Regions from separate parts of the Lactobacillus sp. W8093 genome, predicted to be linked through region 2. Evidence: riboswitches for the same ligand, from Rfam matches in the RefSeq annotation. Region 2 holds a riboswitch; each other region holds the start of a gene.
The links. Region 2 has a riboswitch for thiamine pyrophosphate ahead of thiM (hydroxyethylthiazole kinase). Riboswitches for the same ligand answer to the same signal wherever they lie in the genome.

Region 1: another riboswitch for thiamine pyrophosphate. It lies ahead of H3T47_RS08530 (ECF transporter S component); the one in region 2 lies ahead of thiM (hydroxyethylthiazole kinase).
Region 3: another riboswitch for thiamine pyrophosphate. It lies ahead of H3T47_RS01090 (ATP-binding cassette domain-containing protein); the one in region 2 lies ahead of thiM (hydroxyethylthiazole kinase).

What each region holds. Positions count from the first base shown of each region.
Region 1 covers NZ_JACFRL010000012.1:50,159-55,643, forward strand. Annotated here, with positions in the region: gene H3T47_RS08505 (6-phospho-beta-glucosidase) at 1-855, shown strand, start outside; gene H3T47_RS08510 (PTS lactose/cellobiose transporter subunit IIA) at 906-1,277, opposite strand; gene H3T47_RS08515 (PTS sugar transporter subunit IIB) at 1,289-1,624, opposite strand; gene H3T47_RS08520 (hypothetical protein) at 1,710-1,886, opposite strand; gene udk (uridine kinase) at 2,150-2,791, shown strand; gene H3T47_RS08530 (ECF transporter S component) at 2,885-3,463, opposite strand; TPP riboswitch at 3,505-3,594, opposite strand; gene H3T47_RS08535 (M42 family metallopeptidase) at 3,667-4,749, opposite strand; gene hpt (hypoxanthine phosphoribosyltransferase) at 4,991-5,485, shown strand, end outside.
Region 2 covers NZ_JACFRL010000002.1:42,372-47,856, forward strand. Annotated here, with positions in the region: gene H3T47_RS01480 (DUF871 domain-containing protein) at 1-96, shown strand, start outside; gene H3T47_RS01485 (PTS lactose/cellobiose transporter subunit IIA) at 107-445, shown strand; gene H3T47_RS01490 (alpha-L-fucosidase) at 491-1,717, shown strand; gene H3T47_RS01495 (hypothetical protein) at 2,090-2,347, opposite strand; TPP riboswitch at 2,602-2,701, shown strand; gene thiM (hydroxyethylthiazole kinase) at 2,775-3,563, shown strand; gene thiD (bifunctional hydroxymethylpyrimidine kinase/phosphomethylpyrimidine kinase) at 3,575-4,378, shown strand; gene thiE (thiamine phosphate synthase) at 4,389-5,054, shown strand; gene gap (type I glyceraldehyde-3-phosphate dehydrogenase) at 5,156-5,485, opposite strand, start outside.
Region 3 covers NZ_JACFRL010000001.1:227,906-233,390, reverse strand. Annotated here, with positions in the region: gene rlmH (23S rRNA (pseudouridine(1915)-N(3))-methyltransferase RlmH) at 33-512, shown strand; gene H3T47_RS01095 (energy-coupling factor transporter transmembrane protein EcfT) at 656-1,309, opposite strand; gene H3T47_RS01090 (ATP-binding cassette domain-containing protein) at 1,321-2,757, opposite strand; TPP riboswitch at 2,719-2,809, opposite strand; gene H3T47_RS01085 (AraC family transcriptional regulator) at 2,964-3,908, shown strand; gene htpX (zinc metalloprotease HtpX) at 3,942-4,838, opposite strand; gene H3T47_RS01075 (LemA family protein) at 4,855-5,415, opposite strand.

The DNA of each region.
Region 1 (5,485 bases), on a different contig from region 2:
ATTCTCGATGGTATGAGTGACAAGGAAAAAGAAGCGGCGATGTACCAAGCAGCTCACTATGAGTTAGTTGCTTCGGCTTTAGCTGTTAAAATTGGTCATAAGATCAATCCTGATTTTCAAATCGGTTGTATGATTAATTATTCGCCAGTTAGACCACTAACACCTTCTTCAGATGATGTGCTGCTAGCTGATAAGTTCGAACAACGCCGTGACTGGTTCTCTGACGTTCATGTCTTTGGTGAATATCCCCAAGAAGTTGAAGCCTATATTGAACGAAATGGCTATCGTCCTGACATTAGTGATGAAGACAGAATTGTTTTAAAAGAAGGTACAGTTGATTACGTTGCATTTAGTTACTACCAAACAACGACTGTTTCAGCCCAGAATGTTAAACCTGATAAATTAAACGATTTAGCTCAAGCGATAGCCGTGAATCCCACCTTAGTAAGAAGCGATTGGGGCTGGGAAATTGATCCTACAGGCTTAAGAATCGCCTTAAATCACTTAACCGATCGGTATCATAAACCTTTATTTATTGTTGAGAACGGCTTGGGGGCTTACGATAAAGTGGAAAAAGATGGCGCTATTCACGACGATTATCGAATTGATTATTTAAGAAAACATATTTCAGAAATGGAAAAGGCAGTTGCAATGGACGGCGTAGATTTAATGGGTTATCTACCTTGGGGACCAATTGATTTAGTGTCTGCAGGAACAGGACAAATGGATAAACGGTATGGCTTTATTTATGTTGACAAAAATGATGCTGGTCAGGGTACCTTAAAACGCTCACGCAAGGATTCTTTTTACTGGTATAAAAAAGTAATCAAAACTAATGGTCTAGATTTAAATTAACAAAAAAAGTGGAGCTGCAAATGCAGCTTCACTTTTTTAATTAGTTCTTGTTAATTTTGAGATTCTTTTTGCAGTGCATTTGCCTGATAAAGTTTCTCATAAAGGTCAACTATCTCTCCTGCCAGGTCTCTAAAAGTGATAGCATTCATCAAGTGATCCTGTGAATGAACAACTAAAAGAGTAACTTTGGTATGTTCGCCTTGGGCTTCCTTAGTAAGCATACCAGTTTGAGAGTTATGCGCATCATTCAAAGATTCGTCTGATTCCTTTAACTTGGCACGGGCTCCAGTAATATCACCTTTTTTAGCTAACCGAATTGCTTCAAAAGCAAGACTCTTAGCATTACCGCCATTTGCAATCAGACCCATAGCAGCTTCTAATGTTTCTTGTTCTTTTTGAGCAGAGGTTTCTTGTTCAGCCATTTCAACCACCTTTAACCATTAATTAAATCTTCAGCCTGTTGCAAAACTGTTTTGCCGTCCATCATGCCATACGCACGCATTTCGATTACTCCCAGAGGAATATCTTTGCCATCTTTGCCCTTACCTTTAACTTTGTTTTTAAAGTCATCTTCCATATAACGAACTTGTGGCCCAAGCAATACACAATCAAGTTCGTCTTGTTCAATATGCTGATCAGCTTCTGCAGCTGGACAGGCAAAAATTTTTGCATCAATGCCTTCTTCTTCAGCTGCTTTTTGCATTTTAGTTACTAGTAACGAAGTACTCATTCCTGCACTGCAGTTGAGCATAATTGTTTGTTCAGCCATAATAATCCTATTCCTCCTAAAATGTATCTTATGATTTGTCTTCTCCATTATAGCACTATTAAAATAGCGCTTACTAATACGAATATTATTTTTTCATAAAAAAAGATAATAGCTTTAATGGATGTGAACAGTCCATTTTATTATTACCGCCAATGGCTAAGTCAAATCCCACTAATAATTCATCATTGCCTTCAATTAACCTTTTATTACATGTATCACAATTTTCCTCATCAAAATTAGTCTGGCAAATAGCAGTAAGCATGGCAGCGTCTCTTTCAAAGCCCTGCAAAAATGAATGCGCAACAATTTTTTAAAATGAGGAGCCGGATGATGCCAAATCATTCATTTTGCACCTACTATTAATTAGCTTATATTACCTTTTTCACATTTTATAATATAAAAATTAAGTCGCATTTTAAACCATATTTTTAAAAAATTGGCGAGAATAAGTAAATTCACGTTAACTGTTGGTAATTAAAGACAAAGTAAAGTAAAATGTTTAAGGATTAAAAAGGGAGTGGCATAATGTCTAGACTTGAAAAGCCTGTTGTGATTGGTATTACTGGTGGCTCAGGCAGCGGAAAAACTACCATTGCACAAAAAATCGTTGCTCAAATGCAAGAAGATGAACACGTTTTAATTATGACGCAGGATTCTTATTATAAGGATAACACCGGCATCCCCATGAGTAAGAGGATGAATATTAACTATGATCATCCTGACGCCTTTGATGTTCCTTTACTTAGAAAACAGCTAAGTGATCTCTTGAATTATCAACCCATTGAAATGCCTGTTTATGATTTTAAAGAACATACTCGCAGCAAAGAAACTGTCCACACCGAACCTGCTGATATTATTATTCTTGAAGGAATTTTAGTCTTAGCTAATAAAGAAATACGTGATTTAATGGATATCAAAGTCTATGTCGATACAGATGATGATATTCGTTTTATTAGAAGACTAGAGCGGGACTTAAGTGAACGTGGTCGTTCTATTGATTCAGTGATTGAACAATATTTGAATACGGTCAAGCCCATGTATCATCAGTTCATAGAACCCACTAAGCGTTATGCTGATATCATTGTACCTGAAGGTGGCAAAAACGATGTGGCAATTGACATGTTAACTACAAAGGTGCATTCAATTTTAAGTCAAAAGGAAAAATAAAAAAGAGTAATTGCTTTTTTGAAGTGACCCCAAATTTGTCCTAAATTTGGGGGTTACTTTGCTCGCAATACTCTTTTTTTATTAACAAATTAACTAATCAATTTTTGGTTTTAAAGCGTTGTCAAATAAATTAGTAATCAATTTAACCAAAACTCCGTCAAAAACTAGGGCTGAAATAATATTGGTAATAAACATTACAATTTGAACTTGCATGCTGAACTTGCTCCAGCCGTATAAAATATATGAAGGTATAAAACAACCAAATGAAGCAAAAAATGCACCAGTCAGAACACTTTTCCAAGTGAATTTTTGGTAACGTTCCTTTTTAGGAAAGAAGCCAATTTCATTGGTAGCACCTTGGATAACTCCTGATAAAATGGTTGTGGCTCCCCATTGGCCCCCGATTGCCATTTCCACAACGGCAGCCAATAATTCGCCAACTGTACCAGAACCCACTGTAGGGACAAAATACATTGCTAAAGGTCCTGCCATAAGCCATAAACCTGAAAAGACAGTGTCTGTGACCGGGGCAAAGCCAGTTGGAACCAGTAACATTTTAACTAAATTAAATGCCCAATTAAAGCCATAGGTATAAATGACACCCATAATAATTCCAATCAGTGCAATTAAGATGATTGACTTTACATTCCACTTTGATGATCTTGTAAACATAAAAATACTCCTAACTTAACATGTCATTAGGAGTATCATCATTAACTAATTGAACACTTCCCTAGCGCAGGTATTATCCCGTTCAGGTTCGGAGGGTATTTCTCAGCTTTTTGGCACCCCTAGTGACTTATTTAATTTTTATTAGTATAACACAAGTTAAATAATTTTTCTGGTCAATTTTGAAGATAGTTTTTTTAGACTGATTAAAATTGACTAAAACTAGCTAATTTTTCCTTAGTCAAATCACGGATAATGGCTACTGTCAGATCAACAGCAGCTTTAAAATCGCTATAGGCGCTAAAGCAATATGGCGAATGTTCATAACGCACTGGAATGCCGATAACAATTGTCGGGGCGCCATTTTCATAGTAAATCGCAGCACCATCTTGACCGCCACCAGTTCTAACAGAACGAGTATACGGAATATGATTTTGATCAGCCATAGCACAAGCATACTGTTGAAACTTAGGGTTTGGTAAAAATGACGTATCCATATCACGCAGCATCGGACCACGTTTTAATCCTGTTTGTGACAGCCAATCTGGTGTAAATGTATCATCTGCTGGGCATGATTCAAGGACAATTGCTAAATCTGGCTTGATAGCTCTGGCAGTCACATAAGCTCCGCGCAAACCAACTTCTTCCTGACTTGAAAGTGCCGCTACGACATTAAAATCGGTTTCTTCACCGTTTAAATTATCAAGGACATCTGCCATGGCAGCAGCGCCAAAGCGATCGTCAAAGTCTTTACCGAAAAATAAGCCGGTTTTTTCATTGTATTCACACTTCACATCAACAAAAATAGGACAGCCAGTGTCAATTTGATAGTCATTAATAGTTTCAGCACGAGAACTGGAGCCAACATCGATTGACATATCAGCTACATCAGGGACATTATTTCTTTCTTCTTCTGTCATAAAATGCGGTGGTTTAGTAGCAACCACTCCCGGCACATATTCACCAGCACGGTTCTTAATCTTAACGCGTAAAGCTGGGATATTATACTTTACCCAACCGCCAAGTGGTACAAACTTAATCATTCCGTTGGGACGAACTGCTTGCGTAATAAAGCCGACAGCGTCAGAGTGCGCATCAAGCTGGATAACTGGTCGATCCGGCTTATTCTCTTTTTTACTGGCATACACATTGAGCATGCCGTCAACCTTGACATTAGCAAAGTCATGTACAGTTTCAGTAAAAAGCTTAACAAATTCCTCTTCAAATCCTGATGTTGAATTAGCGTTTGAAAAAGCTTTAAGCATCTTTATTTCTTGTTTTTTATCCATTTTATTCGGCCTTTCACTTAAAATATCTTATCTTTCATTGTACCAAAGTCACAGTTAATTAAACTAGTGCTTTAAGTTGATTTGCAAATAATCCTACTGCTTTTAACAATATATATACTTTTTGTACGTAATTAGCTCCATAAATTACGTAAATTGACAAAAATAATCTGTTTTTTTGACCAAAAAATGATATAATCAAATTTATTAGGAATTTAGATTGTTTTAAATGAAGGGTAGATAAATGCCAAAAACCGACAACATTAATAATATTATTGATCACAAATTGTTTACTGAAGAAGACATCCATAATATGTGTGTTAAGCTGGGCAAACAGCTTACTGCTGACTATGCTGGTAAGAAGCCTTTAATTGTAGGTGCACTTAAGGGAGCTATTTTCTTTTTAACCGATTTGGTTAGAGAAATGGATGTCAAAGCGGAAATTGATTTTCTTGATGTTTCCAGCTATGGCGATGAAATGGAATCATCTGGAGAAGTTAAACTTATTTCAGATTTGGCTGCTGATGTTAAAGATCGTGACGTTTTAATTGTTGAAGATATTGTTGACACCGGTCTTACATTGGAATACATGAAGAATTTGCTCAAAAAACGCGGAGCTAAAAGTGTCAAGTGTTGCGTTTTGCTTAATAAAGAAGCCAATAGGACAAGTGACGTTGAAGTCGAATATTATGGTTCAAAAGTTGGCAATGAGTTTGTTGTAGGTTATGGTTTAGACTTT
Region 2 (5,485 bases):
AATGTTGTTGCTCAGATAGTCCCTAGTGATTTGCAATATATCGACTTTATCAAGCCCTGGGACAAATTTAAATTTATTGAGCTTGCTAGTTATTAAAGGAAAAACTATGAAAGGTTTAGAAGAAAGCAGTTTTGAAATTATCAGCCATTCCGGACAGGCAAAGACAGAAATAATGGCGGCAATAGCTGATTCCAGAGATACAGTAAAGGATCCTCAGCCATTGCTTAAGGATGCAAAAGAAGAACTGAAAAAAGCACAAAATGTGCACTTAAAAGTGATATCAGACTTTGCCAAAACTGGTAAAAGTAATATTGATCCCTTATATATGCACGCTGAAGACCAAATGATTACAGCGGAAACTTTTCTTGATTTAGCTACTGAATTAATTAAAACTAATTTAGAAATCAATAAGTTGAAACAAGAGAAACGAAATAATAAGGATTAATAATTTACTATTAGTTAGTCCACCAATTGGTCCGAAAGAAAAATAATGGAAATAGCACCTAAACTGATAAATTTTGAAAAAATGGGTATCGGTCTCTTTGTTCATTGGGGACTATACTCAAGATTTGCTAAGGGAGAATGGTCACAAAATATTTTAAATATTACCAATTATCAAAACGCTTTTAGCGAATTTAATCCCATTGAAGATAATATTCATAACTTAGTAAAACTGGCTAAAGAATGCGGTTTTAAGTATATTGTACTGACTGCTAAGCACCATGATGGCTTCTATTTATTTGATACCAAGGGCATCCACAATTTTGATAGTGTTCACACACCCTTTGGCAAAGATGTAATTAAAATATTTACACATGAGTGCCATGAGCAAGGAATTGCACCATTTATTTACTACGCTACTTATGATTGGCATAATAAAAAATATCAGGCAGATTTTAACGGATATTTAAAGGAATTACGCCAGCTAATCGGAATTCTCTGCACTAATTATGGCAAAATTGGCGGTTTCTGGTTTGATGGTAACTGGAACAAACCCAACGCTGATTGGCAGGATGAGCAGCTTTATCAGGAAATTAGAAAACTGCAGCCACAAGCTATTATTACCAACAACACCGGATTAGGAAAGCAAGGAATAAGTGACGGACGAAAAGTGGACGTCCTGACTTTTGAAAGAGGCAACCCTCAAGTAATCAACCATTTTCAAAATAATCGTTATTTTGCTGCTGAAACCTCATTGACTCTAAACAGACATTGGGGCAATGCCCAAAATGACCTTAATTATGTTTCGGCGCGGCACTTAATTGAACAAATTTGTCACACTCGCAAAGTGGGGGCAAATTTATTAATTAACGTGGGCCCAGAATTTGATGGCTCTTTAAATATTCATTGCCTGTCGTTACTAGAAATTATTAAACAATGGATGGCAATTAATAAAGAAGCAGTCTATAACACCAACAATTTTGAGCATAAAACTTACACCGCTGCTGGAAATGATAATGATTTTATTAAGGGTAATTATTTATTTGTGGATAATCTGGGTAATGTTGGCAATCAAAACGTAGTACTGGGAGGAGAAAAAATGCGAGAAATAGTATTTAATAATTTTCCGCCCCAAAAGATCGAGCGCATTGTTTGGCTGGATAATGGCACTAACGTGGCGTTTAAACAACTGCCAGAAAAAAGCCAACTGATAGTTAAAGCAGACGGATTCGAGTACGGAACCAACTTGGTAGAGCGTGTAGCCAAGATTTATTGAACTTCATTTAAATAAAAAGACTAATAAATTACCATAATAAGGTGGTGAGCCCCAAAAGTTAGACAACTTTTGGGGCTTTTTCACCTGTGGCGATATTAGTATCAATAAAATAGTGGCATAGTTTATCGGGTCCGACTTACTACTGTTTGTGTCATATTCTAATTTAGCAGTCTTTAACGCTTTGACTTTCCCCTTTTTACCAATGTTAGTCACGATTAGCACAAGAATGACCCACGAAAAGAACCTCTTGTAGTTAATAGTCACCGGTTCTTTAAAGAATTTGTTTCACCATTCAAACAAGTGTTAATTTACTGGACATTTTTGTATTTAAATTTCAGAAAATTAAGTTAAAATTGTCTTGCAAAATTACTTTTAAAATTTGTCCTTATCATGTTTTCTCTTGTACCAATCATGTATTTCAAAAAATGTACATATTGCGAAATAAAGCAGCACAACAACAAAAACCACAGTAATCACTTTAACGAAAACAGCAAAATTAAACAAAATTGATAACCATAAAAAGGCCACAAACACTGCTGCAATAGGTAAAAATATTTTATCAATTTTATGTTCTATAAAAAGTGTATGAAGCGCGTTATTTCGATCTGTATTTGTAATTTTCTTTTTCATCATGACCGCTCCTTTCGCCTAATATTAAAAATTAATTAATTAATTTTATTTAGTATAATATAGCATAAAAATTTAGGCAGCGAGTAATTGGCTAATTTTTTTGATCTAAAAAAAGCAGCTGCTATAATCATTTGCTTTACTTGACAAAATACTTGGTTAGATTATGTAAAGAAAGCTTGATATTATAAGCAGAATCATATTAAGCAGCAAAACATGACATTGTAATCTAGCATTAATTTCGTTATAATTGAAAGCGATAACACGAGGGGTGCCTTTTTGGCTGAGATGAAAATTATTTCAGACCCTTTGAACCTGTAAGTTAACACTTGCGTAGGAACGTGTCGAACCTGTTAAGCTTTGGCATTTTCACATGCTAAAGCTTTTTTTATTAATCAAAATTTTAAAGACAGTTAATTAGGAGAATATAATGCAGTTAGAATTATTAGACAAATTACGAGCGCAAAATCCTGTTATTTTCAACATTGCCAATTTTGTAACAGTTCAGGATGTGGCAAATGCTGTTAATGCTATTGGTGCTTCACCAATTATGAGCAATGAAGTCGCTGAAGCTGAAGAAATAGTGCGGCTGGCTTCTGCTGTTACAGTTAACATTGGCTGTTTAACCAAAGAGCAAATTAATCACATTAAAAAGGTGGAAGATTTAGCACGACAATATAATAAACCGATAGTGTTTGATCCCGTAGCCGTTGGTGCGGTTGAATATCGCTATAAAATTGCAGATAAGCTTTTGTGGGATTTTCATACGAGTATTATTCGCGGCAATATTGGTGAGATCGCTGCCTTAGGTGATTTTGAGTGGAATTCAAAGGGCATTGATGCAGGCTCCGGTTCTGGTGATATTGATGAAATTACTGCAAAAACAGCGCAGAAATACCACTGTACAGTTATTGCCAGTGGTCCTACAGATACAATCAGCGACGGCAAAAGACTAGCGCATATACATAACGGCTCGCCCCTTTTTAAAACCCACGTGGGCTCTGGTGACATGTTGACTAGTATTGTTACAGCATTTACTGCAGTTGCTAACGATCCTTTTGAAGCAGCTCAAATAGGTGCTTTAGTTTTCAGTTGCGCTGGTCAATTAGTAGTTCAAGATCATCCCAATGTCGGACCAGGTACTTTTGGCATGTATCTCATGGATTATTTGTATAAAGTAAAAGCCGTAGATATTGAACAAATTGCTGATTTTGATTAAGGAACTTTATGATGACTGAAAAAATTAATTCTTTTCCCCAAGTTTTAACCATTGCCGGTACAGATTCTGGTGGTGGTGCCGGGATAATGGCTGACCTTAAAACTTTTCAAATGCAAAAAGTATTTGGGACAGCTGTAGTGGTAGCCGTGACAGCACAAAACACTTTAGGTGTGCAAAAATCTTTTTTACTACCTTTAGAAATGATCGATGCCCAATTCGCCTCTCTGGCAGAAGATTTCCGCATCCGTGCTTGTAAAACGGGAATGTTAGGTGATGCAGCTCATGTTCACCAAGTTGCACTTAATTTGCAAAAGTATGACTTTGGTCCTATTACCATAGATCCAGTAATGGTTGCTAAGGGTGGTGCTCCATTATTAAGTCAAGATGCTGTCGCCACCGTTAAAAACGAATTGCTGCCTTTAGCCGATCTAATAACACCCAACTTGCCAGAAGCAGAAACTTTAACTGGCATCAAGGTACAAATGCAAGATCAATATCCAGAATTAGCTCATAAATTACAAGATATGGGAGTTAAAAATGTGCTAATTAAAGGCGGTCATGCAAGTAGCGATCAAGTAAAAGATTATGCTTTATTTGCTGATGGTTCCGATCTTTGGGTCAGCAGTTCCAGAATACATACCGAACGCACTCACGGCACCGGTGATACCTTAGCTGCAGCAATTACAGCCCAGCTGGCTTTAGGTCAAAGTTTGCCTACGGCAATTAAAATTGCTAAAAAGTACGTTACTAAAACTATTAAGGAAACCATTCAAGTTGGTCATGGTCATGGCCCTTTAAATCATTGGGGTCAGTAATTTAGGAGAAATAATGAAAAACTTTAACACTGATTTTTTACATGCTTACTTTATTTGTGGCAGTCAGGACGTGCCAGAAGGTAAAACATTACCAGGCATAGTCGAAGAAGCTCTTGCTGCAGGTATTACTGCTTTTCAATTGCGGGACAAGGGTTCTAATTCAACTTTAAGTGAAGCCGAGAGACTCCCTATGGCGCAAAAGCTGCACCAATTGTGTTATGCATATCACGTGCCCTTCTTCATTGACGATGATGTTCAGCTGGCACAACAAGTTCATGCCGAAGGCGTTCATGTTGGTCAAAGCGATGAAGAAATCAGACAGGTCATTAAAGAAGTTGGCGGTCGGATGATTATCGGCTATTCCTGCTCGAATTTAACGCAAGTTGAGCAAGCCAATAAAATTAGCGGAATTGATTATTATGGCAGTGGCCCAATTTATGCCACCCAATCTAAAAGTGATGCCGACCCCGAAATTGGTATTGCCGGCTTAAGCCAACTGGTCAAAAGCACAACCAGGCCAATTGTTGCTATTGGTGGGATTACCGCTAGCGACTTAAGCGCAATTGCTAAAACTAAAGCAGCTGGAGCTGCGGTCATTTCTTTGATTGCTCAAAGCAATGATATTAAGCAGACCGTTAGTCAAATGCTCACAGCGCCATGGGTGAAAAATGACTAGTATATTTTAAAAACAAAAAAATGATTCTGCACTTGGCAGAACCATTTTTTATTGATAATAAACAGTTATAAATTGATAAAAATATCAGTTAATTTTTGGAATTAACCTAGCTGGGCAATCTTTTGCAGTGTTCTAATCATTTGGGCTACAAAACCGGACTCATTATCATACCAGGCGTAGCCTTTAACTAGTTGTACCCCATTATCTCCAGTTTCAACTTGGGTGAGAGTTGGATCAAATACCGAACCAAATTCAGTGCCAATAATATCTGATGACACAATTTGGTCGTCATTATAGCCAAAAGAAGCATTGCCTTCGGTATGCTTTTTAATTCTAGCGTTAAATTCTTCAGCTGTAACTTTCTCTCCCAAAATAGCGGCTAGTTCAGTAATAGAACCAGAAATAACAGGGACTCGTTGAGCAATACCCGT
Region 3 (5,485 bases), on a different contig from region 2:
AACTTTGGGAATTGGGGGATAAAATAGCAATTATGAATATTAAGATTGTTTGTGTGGGTAAGTTAAAAGAAAAATATTTTAGGGCTGCGATTGCTGAGTATCAAAAAAGACTGAGCAGGTTTGCCAAAGTCCAGATAATAGAAGTGCCAGATGAAAAAGCTCCTGAAAAATTTAGTGCGGCAGAACAGGAAAATGTTAAAGAAATAGAAGGACAGAGAATTCTCAGTAAAATTAAAGCTAAAGAATATGTTTTTGTGACGGCAATTAAAGGCAAAGAAAGAAGCAGTGAAGAACTTGCTGGAGAAATAAAAGATTTGGGCACTTACGGTCATTCAGATCTTACTTTTGTAATTGGTGGCAGCCTAGGTACCAGTGCTGCCGTTAATAAGCGGGCGGATGATTTATTGAGTTTCGGTAGATTGACTATGCCCCACCAGTTAATGCGGGTTGTGCTAATTGAACAAATTTATCGCAGCTTTATGATTAATAGTGGGAGTCCGTATCACAAGTAATAGGCAGTTAAAAGTGCTGGAGTGACAAAATTGCCTCAATAGCCGGTTTATGACCCGTGACAGCGAATTAATTGCGTATAAAGCAGTGTTGCTATTATAGAGCATTTATAGCAAAGAAAAAGTGGACATAAACGTCCACTTTTTTATTTTAATGTGAATAAAGCCAAGTTTACTAAAAGAAGGATAATGATAGCTGTTAACCAGTCACTTTTTTTAATAGGAATGGAAACAATGACGGAGCGTTTAGCATTTTCCTGATAGCCATGAGATGCCATTCCTTGTGCCAGATTTTCGGCTGAATTAAGAGCCACTAAGATCGCTTTAAAATAGAGAACGGGTGACCAAAAGCTCAGGTAAACGCCGCGCATCATGCCGGCAGTCCGAATTTGTTTAACGGCTGTTTTCATTCGCGGCACAATATTGAGAGCAGCTAAAACGCCATAAGCAAACTTACTCGGTAAATGAAAGTTTTGTTCAAAAGAGCGAGCTAAGTCCGTGGCAGTGGTTCCAATTGAGACACAGTAAATCGTCAGCGTATAGACATAAACACGGCTGGCTAAACTCAGTGCATTTTGCAAGTTAGGTTGCGGTGCAAACCAATATAAAGTGGCAAAAACCGTAAATGCGGCAATTAGGGGCATTAAGAGTGTTAGCAGCAAATTCTTTAATTTAATATGTTTGTAAATTAGATAAATTAATGCAAAACCGATGATTAACAAATTGGTGCATAAACTGGACTTAAGAGATATTTCTAATGAAATAATTAGTGCCAGAAAAAATTTGAAACTAGGATTCATTTTTGATAGCCTCACTTATTTGTATAGCTTAAATGCTGGTCTTGAAAAACAAGATGATAGTCGCACCAATCAGCCAAATTAGTTAATTCGTGACTAATGATTAATAACGTTTGGTTGCGGGCCTTTTGGCTTTTTCTCAATAATGTCATTACTTTACCTGCAGAAACCGTATCTAGTCCGCTAAGGGGCTCGTCAATCAGCAATACGTCTTGATCAGAGATCAGCATTAACAAAATTTGCAGTTTCTTCTGTTGGCCACCGGATAATGAGTAAACAACATGATCAAGCAAAGAATCAAGTTCAAGATAAGATAGTGTTTCATTTATTTTCTCATCCGTAAAGAAAGAATTAGTTCGGTGCTTTTTGCTCAGATTAATTTCATCCGCCACTGAAACGTTGATGAACTGATCACTTGCACTTTGAAAAATTTGCCCGACTTTAAGCAGGTACTTGCGGGTCGCTAATTTGTTAATTTCCTGATTGTGGTAAGTGATACTGCCAGAATACGGCAACATTTTAGTTAATGCGTTAAATAGCGAAGTTTTGCCCACACCGTTTGCTCCTGTTATCAGGGTAGTTTTACCAGCAACAATGTTTAAATGTTCTTGCTTGAGAAGCAAACGATTTTGATAAATTCGGGTATTTTGCAGCGTAAAACAATTTTGCTCGTTTTGTTCTGGCAGAGCAAAAGAATAAGAGGCAGCCATCATACTTTTCTGTAACAGCTGTTCTTTTTCATCTGGTGCAAGTTGCACTATTTTTTTACCCTGAAATTGAAACAGGTTATCACAAATGCCTTCATAACCAGATAATACGTGGTCACTCACAATGATTGTTTTGCCCTGATCGCGCAAATGGGCTAGTTTAGCAATCAAAAACTTGCGGGCTGCAGGATCGCAACTGGCAAACGGCTCATCGAGTAAAAAAAGGTCAACATTCATTGCAATTAAAACGGCTAAAGCTACCCGCTGCTGTTCGCCGCCAGACATGGTATTAATTTTTTGATCAAGCAAATAATCAATTTGGGCAAACTGAACGGCTTCATTTAGACGCTTCTCATACTGCTCTTTGGTTAGGCATAAGTTTTCAAGTGCAAAAATGATTTCCTCACGTGGCGTTGCCATCGTGAACTGCTCACCGGCACTTTGAAACATCATTGCTGATTTTAATCCGGCTAAAGTCACAGTGCCGCTTAAGTGACCGGCAAATTTAGGGTATAAGTCTGCTAAAATTTTTAATAATGTAGACTTGCCGCAGCCGGTAGGGCCAACTAATAATGAAAATTCTCCCGTAGGAATTTTTAAATTAATATCAGTTAATATTTGATTTTCTTTATCGTATGAAAAAGTGAGGTTATTTAATTTAATCAATTTAGTTACCAAAAAAATCGTCAGGAGAATACCTGACGACGTAAAATCTTTCGTTTTCCCTTCGCTGGCATTATCCATAGCAGGTTCAACGGGTATATTCTCAGCCTATACGGCACCCCGATATTATTTTCATTATACCTAAAAGAATTTTTATTGTCTAGACTGATTAGTCTTGCTTTTAACGGCCTGTAATAATTGTGAAATAACAAAAATTTATTAGCAATCTGCCAATTTGCTATATAATAAATTTATGAAAATAAAAAATAAAACAAGAAGGTGACGTAATGGCGGCAGTTAAGTTAGAACAATATTTGGCTAGTGTCTTGGACTCAAAAAAGTCGGACACAAATGAGATAAGAATAAAGCCGGGAAATGAAGATTTTAATTTATTCAGTGCTTTTTTGGAAAATCGTAATACTGGGATACATCGTTATCAAACTACAGGCTTAACCATTCTTTATTTGGCAAAAGGAGCAGTCAAAACCAGGATTAACGCTCAGGAACTTACTTTGGGTGCTGGTAATATTATTTTTTTACAGAAGAAATGCAACTACGAGATTTTAAAACCAAGCCATAAAGATATTTTAGTTAAACTTGAATTTGACCCTAATTTAACTATGCAAGATTTTCTAGGTGATTACTCAAAACTGAATCGTGAAGAAAAGGGTCTACTTAAAAAAATTACTACAGCTTTTGATCAGAAACGCTTATTAAGTATGAGCGGCACGCCAATGTCTAAATCCGCTCATCTAGTTAAAAAAGTAATTGATGAATATCTCAATCAAAATCTTTTTGCACGCAACATAATTATGGCAGAACTTAATTTGCTCTTATTTTTAGCAATTAGAAGCCAAGACTTAGCTGCTGAAACTAGGTTGATTACTAATCATCAGTTTGCTCAAACCGAGTTAGAGCAGTATATTGATGCTCATTTCACTGATGTCAGCCTTAATGATGCAGCCAAGTATTTTGGCTTTAACCCCAATTATTTTTCAAGTTTGGTTAAACAAAAAACGGGCAAAAGTTTTATGGAACATGTTGATGAAAGACGTATGCAGGAAGCGCGAAGTTTGCTGGCACGCCCGGATATCTCTGTTAAGGAAATAATTACCCGTGTAGGTTATAGCGGCAAATCATTCTTTTATAAAAAATTTAGTGAATATTACCATGAAACGCCCGTGCAGATGCGTGCAGAACTATTTCGACAAGCAAATATCAACTTAAAATAAAAGCAGCCTTACTAGAAAAGGCTGCTTTATTTATTACATTTTTTCCAAGCGTTTAATTCTATCCGCTGTCGGCGGATGACTGTCAAATAAATGCGTAAAACTGCGTCTTTTGCGTAATGGATCCTCAATATACATTCCCGCACTGCTCGGATCGGCTTTTTTCATTGGTGCAGAACCGTCAATTTTCTCTAGCGCCGAAATTAATCCTTGAGGATTGCGCGTTAATTCAACTGACGAAGCGTCAGCCAAGTATTCCCGATTACGCGATAATGCCATTTGCGCTAAGCTGGCACAGATCGGACCCAGAATTAACACAAACAAAATAGCTATAACTTTGAAAATCACAACAATAGAACCGCCGTTGTTGTCGTCTCTATCTCTATCATCGTCAATCCACCAGATGTAGCGGCTGGCAATTCCCGATAAATATGAAATGACGCCAACCAAGACTGCAGCAATAGTAGAAACCAGAATGTCATAATTTCTAATATGAGAAATTTCATGACCTAAGACGCCCTCAAGTTCTTCGCGGTTCATCATGTCAAGCAAGCCTTGTGTCACTGCTACAGCAGAATGGTTAGGATCACGTCCTGTCGCAAAGGCATTGGGACTAGGATCGGCAATAATAAATACACGCGGCATCGGCACCTGTCCCACAAGTGCCATGTCCTCTACAACGTGCCAAAGTTCTGGATTATCCTGCTCATGGACTTCTTGGGCATGATTAAGACTCATTACCATGTTGGCTGGGTTAGGCAAGACAATTAGCATATAAATGATACTAAAAATGACGGCAATAACTAACCCTAGGACGGGTCGATCACTAAAAAGATAGCCTAAGCCTGCCCCTACAAGTGCCAAAATAATAACAAACAGACCCATAATACCAACGGTCTTACGCTTATTGCTGGCAATTTGTTGAAATAACATAAAAATAACCTAGTATTTAAAATTTAACTTTAGGTACTTCTTTTTCCGACTCGTTAGTTTGTAAGTAATCAACTTTCTTAAAGCCGTGAATATGAGCAACTATGTTGGATGGGAAAGTTAAAAGTTTTTGATCATATAAGGCAGCTGATGAATTGTACAGTTGTCTGGAATAAGCAATCTTGTTTTCAGTGTTAGTTAATTCTTCTTGCAATTTCAAAAAGTTTTGATTTGCTTTAAGATCAGGATAATTTTCTGATAAAGCAAAAATTGACTTAAGGGCATCGGAAATTTGGTTAGAAACCTTCAGAGTTTGAGCATGGTCATCGCTAGGAATATTTGTTAACTGGTTACGCAAATGAACAACGTTTTCTAAAGTTTCTTTTTCGTGTTTAGCGTAACCTTTAGTAGTTTCGACCAAGTTAGGGATTAGATCATTACGCCGCTTCAATTGTACGTCGATCTGGCTCCAAGACTCATCGGTGTAAACCTTGGCTTTTTGTAAACCGTTGTATACTGCAATGTAAACTATAACTAATAAAATAGCAATTATTACAATTATCCAAGTTAAACTGATCATAATTTTCCTCCTTAATTTATATCAATCAATTATAACTGATTATGAAGCTTTTGAATATAAAAAAGAAGCT